DNA from 2 places in the Afipia sp. DC4300-2b1 genome. Region 2 is predicted to be linked to the other one. Evidence: riboswitches for the same ligand, from Rfam matches in the RefSeq annotation. Region 2 holds a riboswitch; the other holds the start of a gene.
The links. A riboswitch is a leader RNA that binds a small molecule or an ion and turns the genes downstream of it on or off. The one in region 2 is predicted to bind cobalamin.
Positions count from the first base shown of each region.

Region 1: it holds a riboswitch for cobalamin, as region 2 does, so the genes downstream of both, ACP7AL_RS17780 (ribonucleoside-diphosphate reductase subunit alpha) here and ACP7AL_RS09920 (TonB-dependent receptor plug domain-containing protein) in region 2, are expected to answer to the same signal.

Region 1 covers NZ_JAFCSX010000004.1:252,853-261,019, reverse strand. The annotation lists gene ACP7AL_RS17780 (ribonucleoside-diphosphate reductase subunit alpha) at 1-1,447, opposite strand, end outside; cobalamin riboswitch at 1,551-1,769, opposite strand; cobalamin riboswitch at 2,028-2,241, shown strand; gene metE (5-methyltetrahydropteroyltriglutamate--homocysteine S-methyltransferase) at 2,342-4,693, shown strand; gene ACP7AL_RS17770 (c-type cytochrome) at 4,805-5,200, opposite strand; gene ACP7AL_RS17765 (FCSD flavin-binding domain-containing protein) at 5,295-6,569, opposite strand; gene ACP7AL_RS17760 (DsrE family protein) at 6,619-7,140, opposite strand; gene ACP7AL_RS17755 (c-type cytochrome) at 7,167-7,472, opposite strand; gene ACP7AL_RS17750 (c-type cytochrome) at 7,472-8,167, opposite strand, start outside; gene soxC (sulfite dehydrogenase) at 8,160-8,167, opposite strand, start outside.
Region 2 covers NZ_JAFCSX010000002.1:663,905-672,071, reverse strand. The annotation lists gene ACP7AL_RS09965 (hypothetical protein) at 1-15, shown strand, start outside; tRNA gene ACP7AL_RS09960 (tRNA-Thr) at 42-116, opposite strand; gene ACP7AL_RS09955 (hypothetical protein) at 398-601, shown strand; gene ACP7AL_RS09950 (hypothetical protein) at 687-818, shown strand; gene ACP7AL_RS09945 (hypothetical protein) at 876-1,172, shown strand; gene ACP7AL_RS09940 (PRC-barrel domain-containing protein) at 1,258-1,800, shown strand; gene ACP7AL_RS09935 (serine hydrolase domain-containing protein) at 2,187-3,398, shown strand; gene ACP7AL_RS09930 (TspO/MBR family protein) at 3,407-3,883, opposite strand; gene ACP7AL_RS09925 (hypothetical protein) at 3,903-4,334, opposite strand; cobalamin riboswitch at 4,415-4,648, shown strand; gene ACP7AL_RS09920 (TonB-dependent receptor plug domain-containing protein) at 4,838-6,817, shown strand; gene ACP7AL_RS09915 (His-rich protein BRANT) at 6,940-7,191, opposite strand; gene ACP7AL_RS09910 (tetratricopeptide repeat protein) at 7,468-8,013, shown strand.

The DNA.
Region 1 (8,167 bases), on a different contig from region 2:
TGTCGTGGGTGCGGCGACGGTCGTCACCAGTGTTCTTGCGCAGGTCGAGGAATTCCTCGATGTCGACATGCCATGTCTCGAGATAGGCGCAAACCGCGCCCTTGCGCTTGCCGCCCTGATTGACCGCGATCGCGGTGTCGTTGGCGACTTTCAGGAACGGCACCACGCCCTGGCTTTCGCCGTTGGTGCCCTTGATGTGCGCGCCGAGGCCGCGCACGCGGGTCCAGTCGTTGCCGAGACCGCCGGAATATTTCGCCAGCAGCGCGTTGTCCTTCACCGACTTGAAGATGCCGTCGAGATCGTCGGCCACCGTGGTCAGGAAGCAGGACGAGAGCTGCGGCCGCAGCGTACCGGAGTTGAACAGCGTCGGCGTCGACGCCATGAAGTCGAACGACGACAGCAGGTTGTAGAACTCGATGGCGCGTGCCTCGCGGTCGATCTCGCGGATCGCAAGGCCCATCGCCACGCGCATGAAGAAAGCCTGCGGCAGTTCGATGCGGTTGCCGTCCTGATGCAGGAAGTAGCGATCGTACAGCGTCTGCAAGCCAAGGAACTGGAACGACAGATCGCGCTCCGGCTTCAGCGCCGCCGCGATCCGCTTCAGGTCATAGCGCGCCAGTTCAGGATCGAGCAGTTCGGCTTCGATGCCTTTCTTGACATAGACCGGGAAGTACTCGACGTAGCGCGCCGCCATGTCCGCCTGCGTGGCGCTGATCTGCGCGGCATGTACGAACGAGAGAACCTCGGTGCGCAGCTTGTCGAGCAGCAGACGCGCGCTGACGTAAGCGTAGTTCGGCTCCTGCTCCACCAGCGTGCGCGCCGCCATGATGCCGGCCAGCGCAAGCTCGTCCTGGCTGATGCCGTCGTAAAGATTGCGCCTGGTTTCAGCGAGCACAGGCGCGGCATCGACGCCGTCGAGATTGGCGCACGCTTCCTGAACAATCAGGGTCAGGCGCTCGACATCGAGCGGCACGCGCGTGCCGTTACCGAGCGTGACATGCAACTGCGGCTCGGAGGATGCCTTCACCGGCTTGGCGGCGGCGGCTTCGGCGCGCTGGCGCTGGCGTTCGTCGCGATAGAGCACGTAGGCACGGGCGACCTTGTGGTGCTCGCTGCGCATCAGCGCCAGTTCGACCTGATCCTGGACATCCTCGATGTGGAAGGTGCGGCCCTCGCCGATCCGGCGGGTCAGCGCGCTCACCACCTCGGCCGTCAGTTGCTCGATCACCTCGTGAATGCGGCGCGACGCCGCCGCGGTGTGCCCCTCGACGGCGAGGAACGCCTTGGTCATCGCGATCGAGATCTTGCTGGCATCGAACGGCGAGACCGTGCCGTTGCGGCGGATGATCTGGAGCGCCGGCTCCGCCGCAGGGACAGCCAGTGACTCGGAACGCAACTGAATGAGAGGAGCGGATTTGGCGGCTTCGCGTTCGATCGAGAGTGACATCGGCAGACCCCGTGCGTGTTGCAATTGGGGCTTGGGCCGAAGGCGCATGGTCACGGCGCGCGAACGCACCGAAGCACGCGACCGCCGGACACCCCGCCCGTGGACGTTCTTTGGTGTCGCGGCAGGTCTCCTGGCTCGCAGTTCGGCGCTGAATCCGGTCTTCCCGATGCGAAAACGCATCAGTGACATCGGTCGGATTCAACTCACTGCTTACAGTTGCGGGGGCAGCGCCGGATTTATTGCATCGGAGTGCAACTCACCGGCTTCCCATCTTCGCCACCAAGTCTTGCGACCCGGCGGAACCGTGACACCCACATCTGGTAGCGTTCGAGGCTGACTGTCAAGCACCGGTGGGTGTGAATAACGGGACCAAAGCGGCAAACGCGCGAAATGCTCAGCAAATCGCGCGAGATTTTTTTCGACGTCGCCGAGACTGCGGCCGCGCAACACGCACGCACCGTACCGCTGCCTTACGAATCGTCTCCACGATTCTCGCCGGATCGCTGCCCACTGGCCACGGGGACGCGGTCCACGCCGCCGCAGTGGGAAGCTTTCCCTTTGACCCGGCGCGAGCCGCTTCACATAACGTGACCATCGCGGTTCTGCGGGCACGTTGCCCGGAGCCAAGAGGGAATGCGGTGCGCGCGGTTTTGGATCGCGCAAGTCCGGAGCTGCCCCCGCAACTGTAGACGGTGAGCCTGTCCATCGACGCCACTGAGGCGACAACCTCGGGAAGGCCGGACATAAGGCGTTGAGCCGTGAGCCAGGAGACCTGCCGCGATCACATTACGTCCACGGGCGGGGTGCCCCGGTGTGTCGCTTGCGAGAGAACGGCGCCGCCGTCTCTGTTGTTCGCGCATGTCCGGCCCCTGCCCCAACATCACGGGGTTTCCGATGTCGAATTCGTCTTCCGTTACTTCCATTCCCGTCGCCACGCTCGGCACGCCGCGGATCGGTCCGCGCCGCGAGCTGAAAACCGCGCTGGAGAGCTACTGGTCCGGCAGGATCGACGAGGCTTCGCTCGTCAGAACGGCGGCGCAGCTTCGCGCCGACAACTGGGCGCGCCAGAAAGCGCGCGGCGTGACCGTCATTCCCTCGAACGACTTCTCTTTCTACGATCAGGTGCTCGACACCAGTGTGATGGTCGGCGCCATTCCGGATGTCTACAACTGGACAGGCGGCGAGGTTTCGCTCGCAACATATTTTGCGATGGCGCGCGGCTCGCAGGGCGAAGACCCTGCATGTGAACACGGCCATGCGCATCATCACCACGGTCATGGCGCGCCGGCACAGGAAATGACCAAGTGGTTCGACACCAACTATCACTACATGGTGCCGGAATTCTCGAAGGATCAGACCTTCGCACTGTCCTCGACCAAGCCGATCGACGAATACAGGGAAGCCAGGGCGCTCGGCTATCGGACACGGCCGGTGCTGATCGGCCCGGTGACATTCCTCAAGCTCGGCAAGAGCCATGACGCCTCGTTCAGCAACCTGTCGCTGCTGGACAAGCTGTTGCCGGTTTATATCGAAGTGCTCAACAAGCTCGCAACGGAAGGCGCGGACTGGGTGCAGCTTGACGAACCCTGCCTCGTACTCGACCTCGATGCGGACGAAAAGGCTGCGTTGAAGACGGCCTATAGCGAACTCGCGCTCAAGGTGCCCGGCACCAAGATCATGCTGGCCACCTACTTCGGTGAACTCGGCGACAACGCCGATCTCGTCGCCAAGCTGCCCGTCGCGGGCGTGCATCTCGATCTGGTGCGCGGCAAGGGTCAGATCGATACGGTCTTGAGCAAGATGCCTGCGGATCGCGTGATTTCGGTCGGCGTCATCGACGGACGCAACATCTGGCGCGCGAACCTGCCGGCCATTCTCGATCGCATTGAGCCAGTCGTTACCAAGCGCGGCGCGCATTTGATCGAAATCGCCCCGTCATGCTCGCTGCTGCATGTGCCGATCGACCTCGATCAGGAAACCGCGCTCGATGCGGATCTCAAGAGCTGGCTCGCCTTCTCGTTGCAGAAGATGAGCGAGCTTTCTGCGCTCGGACGGGCGCTCGCCGTCGGACGCAGCACGGTGAAAGACGAACTCGCGGCCTCGGCCGCCGCCGCCGCCGCGCGCAAGGCCTCGCCGAAAGTGCACAACAAGGCGGTTGCCGAACGTGTCGCCGCGATCACGGCGGACATGGCCAACCGCCGCAGCACCTTTGCCAAGCGCGCACAGATTCAGCGCGCGAGGTTCAAGCTCCCGGCCTTTCCGACCACGACCATCGGCTCGTTCCCGCAGACCAGCGACGTGCGCAAGGCGCGCGCCGCGTTCACCAAAGGCACGATCAGCCAGGCCGATTATGAGGGCTTTCTGCGCGAGGAAACCAAGCGCACAGTGGCGTGGCAGGAGGAAATCGGTCTCGACGTGCTGGTGCACGGCGAGTTCGAGCGCAACGACATGGTGCAGTATTTCGGCGAGCAGCTCTCGGGCTTCGCCTTTACCAAGAGCGCGTGGGTGCAGAGCTACGGCTCACGCTGCGTGCGCCCGCCGATCCTGTTCGGTGACGTCTCGCGGCCGAAGCCGATGACGGTCGAATGGTGGAAATATGCCCAGTCGCTGACCAGGCGCCCGATGAAGGGCATGCTCACAGGTCCTGTGACCATCCTCAACTGGTCGTTCGTGCGCGACGACATTCCGCGCAGCGAGTCATGCCGCCAGATCGCGCTCGCGATCCGCGACGAGGTGACCGATCTCGAAAAGGCCGGCGCGACCATGATCCAGATCGACGAGGCGGCGCTTCGCGAAGGTCTTCCGCTGCGGCGGTCCGAGTGGAAAACCTATCTCGACTGGGCGGTGGGCAGCTTCCGCATCACGGCCTCGGGCGTCGCGGATGAAACGCAGATCCACACCCACATGTGCTATTCGGAGTTCAACGACATCATCGACGCCATCGGCGCGATGGATGCCGACGTGATCTCGATCGAGACCTCACGGTCGAAGATGGAACTGCTCGACGCCTTCGTGACCTACAGGTATCCGAACGAAATCGGACCGGGCGTCTACGACATCCATTCGCCGCGCGTGCCCGATGTCAAGGAGATGACCGGTCTGATCGAGAAGGCCCGCAGCCATTTGACGGCGGACCAGATCTGGATCAATCCGGATTGCGGCCTGAAGACCCGCGGCTGGCCGGAGGTCAGGTCGGCGCTGACCAACATGGTCGAAGCGGCCCGGCAGGCGCGTGGGGCGGCTTAGAAGCTGTCATTACGGACAGCCCGTTTTGCGGGCTGATCCGGAATCCAGACATGATGACAACTGATGAAGATTCCGGGCTCGCGCAAAAGCGCGCCCCGGAATGACGGGCTCTTACTTCTTCTTCCCGTCGGCGCCGAACTGCTTGAGATATGCGGTGAGATCCTTGATCTCATCGTCCTTCTTGATGCCCGCGAAGGCCATCTTGGTGCCGGGGATCTTGGCCTTCGGGTCCTTGATGTATTCGGCGAACACAGCCTCGTCCCAGGTGATGCCGGAATTCTTGTTGGCTTCGGAATAGTTGTAACCCGCGACGCTGCCCGACTTGCGGCCGAACAGGCCGTTCAACTCGGGACCGACGCTGTTTTTCGCCGTTTCACCAACCTGATGGCAGGCGCGGCACTTGTTGAAGGACTTCTCACCCGCGGCGACGTCCTGAGCGTTGGCGGTGCCGGCGAAACTGACGGCGGCGGCAAAAGCGAGGGCAGCGGCAAACGAACGAGCAATCATATGTTTTGACCTTTGAAGCGGGCTGGAAGGCTGGCAGGAGGAGACGTAACCGAAACCCGCCGCGTCGCGGCGGGTTCCGTCGGCAATGGACATATCACGCAAACATATCGGCTGTAATTCCGGCGTACCAGCCCATGTTTTCGGCTTGGGTTTGTTTGCGCAGTTCGGCATCCTCGCCAGTCTTGGACACGAAGGTGGATGACGCCGCGATCTTACCGTCCTTCGGCTCATAGGCCCCGCCGATCTTCACGCAGTCGTCGGTGTCGATCAGGCTCCAGCAGGTGTTGGTGTAGCGCGCGGGGAACGTGCGCGCCGACACCAGTTCGCCCCGGATCATCATGGCCGCGACCTTGGCCTGGCTGTTGGCGGAGAACGCGGATTTCGGCATGTCGCCGGCGATGCAGGCATCGCCGAGCACGTAGATGTTGGGATCGGCCAACGACTTCATGCTTGCCGGATCGATGGCGCAGTAACCGGTCGTGTTGGCAAGGCCGGCATCCCGCGCGATGGCGCCCGCCATCTGCGCCGGGATGACGTTGACCAGCGCTGCGTTCTTGTAGGTCTCGAACCCGGTGACAACGGTGCCCGTCTTGGGATCGACCGATTTCAACCCGTCATGCACCTTGGGCCCGAGCCATTCGACCAGGCCCTTGTAGTGTTTTTCCCAGCCTTCCTGGAAAAGCGCCTGTTTCGAGAAACTTTCCTTGGGATCAATCACAAAAATCTTGGAGCGATCCTTGCGCGCCTTTTTCAGCGCATGCGCCATCATCGACACGCGCTCATAAGGACCGGGCGGGCATCGATAGGGATTGGGCGGCGCAATCATCACAATGACGCCGCCGTTCGGCACCGCATCGAGCTTTTTCTTGAGCAGCAGCGTCTGCGCGCCCGGCTTCCAGGCGTGCGGCATGGCATCCTCCGCCGCCTGCGACCAGCCCGGAACGGAATCGTATTTCAGGTCGATGCCTGGCGAGACGACCAGCCGGTCATAGGGCAGCTTCTTGCCGCTCGCGAGGACGACCTCCTTCTTATCGCGGTCGATCTTGGCGGCGCGGTCGGCGACCACCGTGACGCCGAGTTTCTTCAAGCCGCCGTAGCCGTGAGTGATCGAGGGATAATCCCTGAAACCGCCAAGATAGAGATTGCTGTGGAAGCAGGTCTGATACTTAGCCAGCGGCTCGACCAGCGTGATGGCAATCGCGCCCGCGCTGTCCTTGGCGAGGTATTTGGCGGCTGTCGCGCCGCCCGCGCCGCCGCCGATCACCACCACGCGCGGCTTGCCTTGTCCGAGCACAGCAGGCGCGCCGAACATCATGACGCCCGCGAACGATGCCGATCCCGAAATCAACTGCCGACGATTGATGCTCATCATGCCCCCAATGTTCTATTGAAAAACCGGATTCAGCCGGCCGGTCCGATCAGCCGACCTTGAGATAGGCAAAGCCTTTCGATTGCAGCGCTGCGACGGTGGCAACACCCGACGGCACGAAACTGATGAACGGCGCGTCCTTCACCTTGGCCTTGTCGAGCTTCAGCCGCTGGAACGTGATCTCGCACAGAAGAACCTTGAGGCCGTTCTTGGCGAGCGCGGTGACACGCTCGAACAGGGCCGGATCGATGGTCTCGTCCTTCCAGGGCGTTCCTTCCAGCGTGCTCAGGAAATACTTCACCGACACGCTATGGGCGACGATCACCAGTTGGAGGCCGAACGGATCGGAGCCGTAAGCCGAATAATGGTTCGAGATGTTGTTCAGCGTCTGGGCGAAGCGCGCGTTGTCGCCGTAGTCGCAGTGATAGAGGCATGCGACATCGCCTTCCTTCTTCAGGTCCGCCATGGCGACGGACTGCGGTGCCGCCTGCGCCGTTGCCGCGGCCAAACCGCCCGCAGCAACTCCGATAATGAGACTGCGCCGCGTTGCCGAGCCATTCTGGTCTGTCATGACACCCTCCGGAATTTTTGAAACAATTACTTCTGGGTTCTGAAATAAGCTGCCAGCGCCGCAATGTCACCTGCCTCGAGCCGTCCGGCGATGGTCTGCATCACGGGGTTATCGCGCTGCTTGTCCTTGTAGGCGTTCATCACCGCGATGAACTGGTCCTCCGGCCAACCGGCGATCTTCGGAATGCCCTGAGCCGCGCCCGAAGCGCGGTGACAGGTTACACATTCCGTCGATAAATACTCTCCAAGTTCCCGGTCTCCCGCAGCAGCATTTTCCGGCGCCGCGCCCGCCGCCAGAACAAAAAGCATCGCACGTGCCGGCGGGCGTTTCATCAATCGACTTTCGGTCCTGCCTTGCTGTCGGGCGTCACGTCCACCGAGATCGCCCGGCCGGTGACTTTTGGTGCAGCACGGCAGTCTTTCATGCACGGGTCCTTCTTCCAGAACTGCTTTTCGGCAGTCTCGCGGTCATCCTCATAGAAGGCCGCGGCATTCGGCATCTTGATCGAGGTGAAGTTCTTGTCGCTGAGTTCGAAGTTCTCGTCCTTGACGATATCATTCATGCTGAGAAGGTACGCCGTCAGGGCATAAACGTCATCGTCGGACAGCGAACGTGCATTGCCGTATGGCATCGCGCGCTTGATGTAGTCGAACGCGGTCGACAGGTCTGGCCAGAACGAGCCGATGGTCTTGTCGGGACGGTCCGCCTTCAGCGTCCCCGCGCCCCCGGCGAGCACCGGCCAGCGGCCCGCGCCTTCGCCGAATTCGCCGTGACACGAAGCGCAGCGCTCCTGAAACAACGCATCCCCCTGCTTCACCGTGCCCTTGCCCGGTGGCAATCCCTTGCCGTCCGGCCGCACATCCGTATCCCACGCCTTGATTTCTTCCGGCAGCGCGGGACGTCCGAGTCCAAGCTTAGACGAGGTCTTCGTTGTCGCCTGTGTGGCAATTTGCTGCGCATGGCCCTGCGGCGTGGCGGCGACGAGCGCCACGCCAGCAAGCAACGCGAACGCCGTGGCCTTAGCCGA
Region 2 (8,167 bases):
ACGAACGAGGGCTGAAGCAATCGGCCGACGGCGGCGGTGAATGGTGCCGGTTGAGAGGATTGAACTCCCGACCTTCGGTTTACAAAACCGCTGCTCTACCGCTGAGCTAAACCGGCGTCGGGGGAACAGCTATCAGCGCGGCCGCCTGAGGACAAGACCGCCGGCGATGTTGCCGGGTCGCACGCCAACGGAAAAGCCGCCGCTCGAAGCGACGGCTTTCCGGACAGCACATTGGTCCGCGGCTTTTTCCGCTTCCACCTTCACCTGGCCACCGCCTGGCGTCCCCCGGGGTTCCGGGAACCGCGCATTGCAATACCGTGAACCTCCGCCGTTACCGCAGCGACCAACGGAGCAACTTGTCGCCGATGTCACGGCGCCGGCGCGGAGAACTGTTGCAATGACCGAGTGGTTGCTGGGCACGCTGCTGGTGCTGATCCTGATCATCAAGCTGCTCGACTATTTGGAGCTCTTCGATGTGCTCGACTTTTTGTCCGCGGTCCTGAAGCTGACCGGCGAGCTGTTCTTTGGCATCGCCAGCCTGATCATCTGGGCGTCGCGCATATTACTGGGCAAGAGCGGCGGACGAACCGAGGCAGGCTGAAACTCACAGCCATTCAATTTGCGCTGTCGTCCGATTTGGGCCACCAGTAAATGTGGTTGGACATCGGGCGCGCGGAGGATTTCGCATGGACGGCAACGGCGGGTTTCGGGCGCACCACAAATACCTGATTGCCGCGATCGGCGTGATTGCCGCTCTCGCTTTCCTCTACAACCTGGGGATTTTCGACGTATGGTCGGTGGATCAGGCCGCGAAATAGCAATCGCGCGAACGCCAAATATTCCCCCTGTCCTGCGTCAAAACGCCTGTGAATTGCGTGGACAACTCGGCGCGCCTCGGAACGGTCACGGTCTCGTCACCGTTGCCTACGCAGGTAGACAGCGATTCAGGCAACCAGACGAGGACTATCATGCCTTCACATGATGACGACCGTTATGAAAATGCCCTCGACGACGTCATCGCCCAATGCGGCGGTGACACGCGCGGCGCCTTGATGGCGTTGCTCGCGGCGAACGAGTTCCTCGAAGCCCAGCTCAACGATCTCCACGCCGCGATCGAAACCGGCGAGGTTCCGCTGCGCTTCGAAAAGGTGCCGGCAAACTTGCTAAATTGACGCGGGCGAACAGAGATAGTTCCCGGAACATAAGCAAGCGGTTTGGGTTCTTCCGTTTCAATCGATATATTGAAAGGAGAATCCGATGATCAAGAAATATGTGGCTGCAGCTCTGCTCGGAACCGCGTTGGCTGGTGGAGCGGCGTTCGCGCAGACCACAACTCCGGCCTCGCCTTCCCCTGCTCCCGCGGCGTCTGCATCGAGCGAGCAGATGAATCTGCAAGGCAACTGGCGGGCTTCCAAGCTTGTCGGCCTCGCGGTTTATAACGACGCCAACGAGAAGCTCGGCGACATCAGTGAAATCCTTCTCGACAAGAGCGGCAAGGTCAACGCCGTGATCATCGGCGTCGGCGGTTTCCTTGGCGTCGGTCAGCACGACATCGCCGTGACGTTCGAAAAGCTGAAATGGGTCGATGAGCCGGTCCGCTCGGCGTCGGCCGACAAGATGCCGGGCTCGGCAGGAACGTCGACAACGGCCCGGCCGTCGACAACCACGGGCGCCGCTGGCGGCGGCATGGCTGCGACAGCGACCAAGAATGAATGGTACCCGGACCATGCGGTCATGAGCGGCACCAAGGAGCAGCTCAAGGCAATGCCGGCGTTCAAGTATTCGGAAAACGCGAAATAAAGGCATAGACAGGCCAGTATAGCCTGTACATCAGCGCGGCCGAATCGGCTCAGCCGGTTCGGCCGTTCGCGTGCCTATCTAAAGATAGGCGCTGAGGCACCATGCGTTGAGCGCAGCCGCAACCGCCAAGGTGACGGCGAGCAACGTATCGACCGCAATCGGCTCCTCAGGAGCCAGTCTGAGAATCATCCGCGTCATACCGGGATTTGACCGCCGCGGCGGCTGAGAGTCTCGCGCATTGTTTTTGCTGGGCCCCCTTGTCAGTTTTCCCTTTCCGAGTCCGATTCTCCCGGTTTCTGGCAGATGGTTGTGCGGCGCAGTGTTGTCATGCGCCGATTTAAACGCACAATGTCCCGCGTTTCTTTCAGCCAGAGAAAAAGAAGAACATGACAGCCAAATTGACCGCAAAGAGTCCCGCAAAAAAACTGATGACTGAATTCCCGCCGGCGCGGGACAACCTCGTAACCCTCGCCAACTGGCGCACCCAGCCTTCCAGCGACTGGAGCTTTCACAACGTCCGCCGCCTGCTGCCGACCGCGAACATCGCGGCGTCGAAAAACCCCGTTCCGCTGGAAAGCTCGCTTGTCGAAATCGGCGACGTCGCCTTCGAGGGTAACAAGGGCCGCACCACGCTGCGCGATGCGCTGCGCACCACGAACACCAAGGGGTTTCTGGTTCTTCGCCGCGGCAGGATCGCGGCCGAGTGGTACGCGGGCGGCATGGATGCCACGACGCCGCATATCGTGTTCTCGGTGAGCAAGTCGATCTGCGGTGCGCTCGGCGGGATTCTTGCGGACAAGGGATTTCTCAACCCCAACCGGCCCGTGACCGATTACGTGCCCGAGATCTCGTCGTCGGTGTACGGCGGCTGCTCGGTGCGGCATCTGCTCGACATGACGGTCGGCATCTCCTTTACCGAGGATTACGTCGATCCGGACGGCGATGTCGCGCGCTATCGCCGCGCTGTGGGATGGGATGTCATTCAACCCGGCCAGAGCACCATGGCGCTGCGCGAATACCTCGCGACCCAGAAGCCCGACGGCAAAACCCACGGCCACGCATTCCACTATGTCTCGACCAACACAGACCTGCTCGGCTGGGTCTATGAGCGCGCGGCGGGCCGCGCCCTGTCCGATCTGCTTGGCGAATATCTCTGGACGCCGCTCGGCGCGGAAACCGACGCCTATGTCACGCTCGATCCGGAAGGCGCGATGCGCGCCGCCGGCGGCATTTGCGCCGCGCCGCGCGACCTCGCCCGCTTCGGCGAAATGATCCGGCAGCGCGGTGTCGCGCACGGCAGGCAGGTCATTCCCGGCTGGTGGATCGACGACATCAACGACAATGGCGATCCGGAAGCCTGGGCGCGCGGCGAATTCGCCGAGATGTTTCCCGATGCGGCCTATCGCAGCAAGTTCTATCAGATCGACCGCAAGCGGCGCACGCTGTGCTGCATCGGCATCCACGGCCAGTGGATCTACATCGATCCCATCAGCGAACTTGTGATCGTCCGTGTCGCCGCCGAGCCGATCCCGCTCGATGTCGACAACTACCGCGCCTGGTGGCGCGGCTTCGCGGCCATCGTCCAGCACTTTTCGTAGGACGTCGGTTAGTTCATCGCGACCACGCCGGCATTCAGCGTGGTCGCGTAGGCGACCCAAGCCAGATACGGCGCGAGCAGCCAGGCCGCGAACTTGTCGGCGCGTGAAGCCGCGATCATTGTCATCACGATGGCGATCAACAGTCCGATGATGATAACGAGCGCGGTGCGGGTGCCGTGCCATCCGAAGAAGACCGGCGACCACGCCGCGTTCAGCGCAAGCTGAATCAGAAACCAGGTGATCGCCGAGGCCCGCGAAGCCGACGGCGCCGCGCGATCCCACAGGCGCCACAGGCTAACAGCCATCAGAATATAGAGTATGGTCCACGCGATGGGAAAAACTACCGGCGGCGGTGTCCACCACGGCTTTGCCAGCGCCGCATACCACACCGGGATTTCGGGCCGCGTCACATATGATTCGAGAATCCCGACGCCGAGACACAGCAGCAGGCAGAGGGCCAACCGCCCGGCTGATCTCGACGTCATGACATCCCTCCGTAGACGCTCAGCGCGTCAGCCTTTCCAGTTCGGGAAACGCGGCGTAAGTTACACCCTTACAAAGATCCTCGGTATCCTCGATGATGCGATCGAGCCGCCCGTCAACGTACACGCCGGCACGCTCCTTCACACCGGCGTAACGCCCCGCAATGCGCGCATTCAAGCGCACACACACGACATAGCGCCGTCGGCCCCCGACTTCCTTTTGCGCCGGTTCTGAAATCCCGGCGTCGCGTATGCCCGTTGGATCGTTCAGGTAGGTTCGCAGCAGCGCAAGCAGTTCGGGACGGTAGTTCGCAGGATACGGCTGGTTCTCGATGCCGCGATCGGCGGTGTAGGACAGGCCGTCGCTGCCGCCGGTCCACGTACAGCCCGCAAGACCGAGCGCAACCAGCGCCAGCGCAACGCTCCGCGTATATGTCACCAATTTGCAACGCATTCCGATGAAGTCCACAACCTGAGGCATCGCATTGGGTTTCTTGGACATTGTGTCATTGACAAGGCAACACCTCGCCGGTTGATTGCAACCACGGCACAGGTGCCAGCGCAAGCTGGCGAATAGGGAATTCGGTGCCGCCGTGCAGGCTCGTAAAAGTGACGTCTGCATGGCCATTCCGAAGCTGCCCCCGCAACTGTCAGCGGTGAGCCGTTGTCCAATATGCCACTGAGCGAAGGCTTTTCAGCCGGGCTTGGGAAGGCGGACAACGGCGACGATCCGCGAGCCAGGAGACCTGCCTGTACCGGTCATCCTTCCGTCGCACGGGGCGTGCGAAGGGGCGGCGTTCCGCAGCGGTGACGTGACGTAACTGTTGCGGAGGTTCGGCCGATGGCCTGTTTCCTCAGTCAGGACGGAACGTGTGGAGGCAGAAACCTGCCGCCGGCCGTCGTGTCTGCGCGTTCTCACCGCGCCTCCGCGATCACATGCATCGGCGGGGCTCTATCATGACCACTCTTTCCAAATCTCTCTTTCCGGCGGCGACGCTCGGACTCTCATTCGCAGCGGCATGCCTTGCGGGCACCGCCCTCGTCAGCCCTGCCCTCGCGCAGGATGCAGGCGGCGCGCTACCGGCGATCGAGGTGACTTCGCCAACGCTGGTACCAACACCGGTAAACCAGGTGGCAAGTTCGATCACCGTGATTACAGCAGCCGAACTCGAGCGCGATCAACGCCGCACGATCGTTGACGCACTCCAGGCGGTTCCGGGTCTCAACATCGTGCAAAGCGGCGGCCCCGGAAATCAGGCCTCTGTCTTTATGCGAGGCACCAACTCAAACCACACCAAGGTTCTAATCGACGGCATTGACGTCAGCGATCCAAGCACGCCAAACGGCGCTTATGATTTCGGAAACCTTCTGACCGGTGACATCGAACGAATTGAAGTCTTGCGCGGACCTCAGAGCGGTCTCTATGGCTCAGACGCAATCGGCGGCGTTATTTCGATCACTACCAAGAAGGGCGAAGGGCCTCCAAAGTTTACCGCGCGTGTCGAGGGCGGCAGTTTTGCCACCGTCAACAGTGCGGCGGGCGTAAGTGGATCGCAGGGGCCGGTCAGCTATGCTTTCAACGTGACGCAATTCCACTCTGGGAGCGTTGCGGTAACTCCGCTTTCCACATTGCCGCCCGGTCAGACGCGCAATAACGACGCTTACGACAATAGAACCTACTCCACAAAGGTGGGAGTGGATGTTTCCGAAAACCTGACGTTGAACTTCACGGGGCGATACACCGAGGCATCGCTTGACTATACGGGGTATGCGGCATTCGATCCGGCCTTCCCGTTTGGCGCTCCCGCCGCCCAGCAAAGCAACACAAAGACGCGACAGCTTTTCACACGCAGCGAAGCCGTGACGTCTTTCTTTGAGGGCCGCTGGAAGAACTATTTCGGCGTCAATTTCACGGACATGACCCGCGGCAACTTCGATCCGAACGGATTTGATTTCGTCAATTTCGTTCCGTTGCCGTTTACAACAAATCACGGCGAGCGGAACAAGTACGATTGGCGCAGCGTTGCGGCGTTTGTACCGGGACAAACGCTCGTTGTGGGCGCTGACTACGACATCGAACGCTTCGATTCGACCTCTGTCACGAGAAAGGAAAACAGCAACCGCGGCGCCTATGTCGAGTTGCAATCGCAATTCGCTGAAAGATTCTTCGTGGTGAGCAACGTCCGCGTTGACGACAACGATGCGTTTGGCGACCACACAACTTACCGCGTTGCACCGGCGTTTATCGTACCGGGCACCGAAACAAAGCTGAAAGCGAGCTACGGAACGGGCTTCAAGGCGCCTACGCTGACCCAGCTTTACGATACGTCATTCGGTCTCGCCAATCCGAACCTCAAGCCCGAAGAAAGCAGAGGTTACGATGTCGGATTCGAACAGCCCATCGCAAACGACAGGATCCGATTCGGCACGACCTACTTCAACAACGACATCACGAATCTGATCAACACGGCGGGTACATTCCCAAACACCAGGTACTTCAACGTGCAGGCGGCCAAGACGTCCGGCTTCGAAACGTTTGCCGCGATTACGTTCAATGATCGTTTCAAGGTACGCTTCGATCACACTTATACGGACGCCGTGGATGCCACCACGGGAATCGAGCTCACGCGCAGGCCGCGCCACAAGATGAGCTACTCTGCCATCTGGACGCCTGTCGACGATCTGACACTGACCGCGACAGCAATTACTTTCAGCAGTTTTCTGGATGTTCCGCGCTTTGGCGCAGTCAACGTGACGACTCCGGGATACACCGTCGTCAACATCGCGGCCAATTACAAGGTTGCCGAAGGCGTGACCGCGTTCGCACGGATCGACAATCTGCTAAACGAACAATACGTCAACCCGGACGGGTACCTTCGCCCCGGCTTCGGCGTGTTCGGCGGCATCCGCCTCGCCAGCGCCCCCTTCGGGCGCTGATCCCTACAAACAGCCCGGCCTGCAGTCATCGCATGACCGATGATCTGCAGGCCGTTCTTCTTTCCATGAACCGCTTCGATGCGGGGGCTATGCAATAGCGGTCACGGAAATATCCGTCTCGATCAGATGTGACGATGCTTCTTCACGATCACGACCTTGTGGCCGTGGCCACGATGATGCTTGTTCAAGCCATAGTGACGGTGATGGCGATGCTTCTTCACCACGACGACCTGCGCATGCGCCTTCGCGACCGACGGCTTCACGACGATGGTCTTGGTCACCGGGCCACGCTCGGTCTTGATGACGGTCGCCGCCATGGCAGGCGCGGCGAGCATTGAGGCGGCAACCAAAGCTGCGGAAATTGTCTTCAACATGGAAAGTCTCCTGTTTCATGCGATCGGGGGTGGCCGGTCGGATGGCCGGGTAACCGATCGTCGCAACAAATCTAGGACCCCCGCGCTGAACTCAGTCTGAAGCGCACCAATGGCTTCCGTTCATCTGGATGACAGTTTGGACATGCGCCCGGCCGGCGGGTGAACCGGAAATCGCCGGAATTATGACGGTCTGACGCAGGAATGTTTGAACCCGGCGGGTGTTTAAGACGTACAAACAGGATTAGGATCGTGTTTGCAGATCAACGGAGGCTACGCATGAGCAACTTGACCATCAGGCAGATATCTCTGGCATTTCTTCTTTCGGCGTTCGTTACGGCACCTTCGATCACCCTCGTGCAGGCAGCCCCTTCGGACACGCCCTCGCCTCCGGCCTCCGACACCAAATCGAAGCCCAAGGACAAGAAGAAAGACGACAGGAAGTCCTCGATCGACAGCCCTGCGTTCCTCCAGGGTTATCGCGCCGCCTATGCGACGATCTACGAACGCAGCCAGTACGCGGCGGCGATTGACCAGCTCAAGGCGCTCGGTCAGGACGACCGCGCCGATGTCGCCAATCTGATCGGATACTCGTATCGCAAGCTCGGCAACTACGAGCTCGCCAGTGTCTGGTATGAGCGCGCACTGAAGGCGGATCCGAACCACGTCCGTACCTGGCAGTATTACGGCCTGTGGCAGGTCGAACAGGGCAACCGCGAACAGGCGAAGCACCACCTCGCGAGGATCGAAGCGCTCGCAGGCCGCGACAGCGCCGAGTATCAGTCGCTGGCCTCCGCGCTGACCACCGGCCGGACGTCGTACTGACCGAACCGATCAACGGCGCGCGCCTGGCCACGGGCACGCGCCGTCCTCTTGGTTAACCCCGCGCGGGTCAAGCCGGATTTTGACCGCGCGGGACTGTTTTGCGCGGGCGATCCCGCCTCGACAACACCGGAAAACCTCGTATAGACGAAGCCCG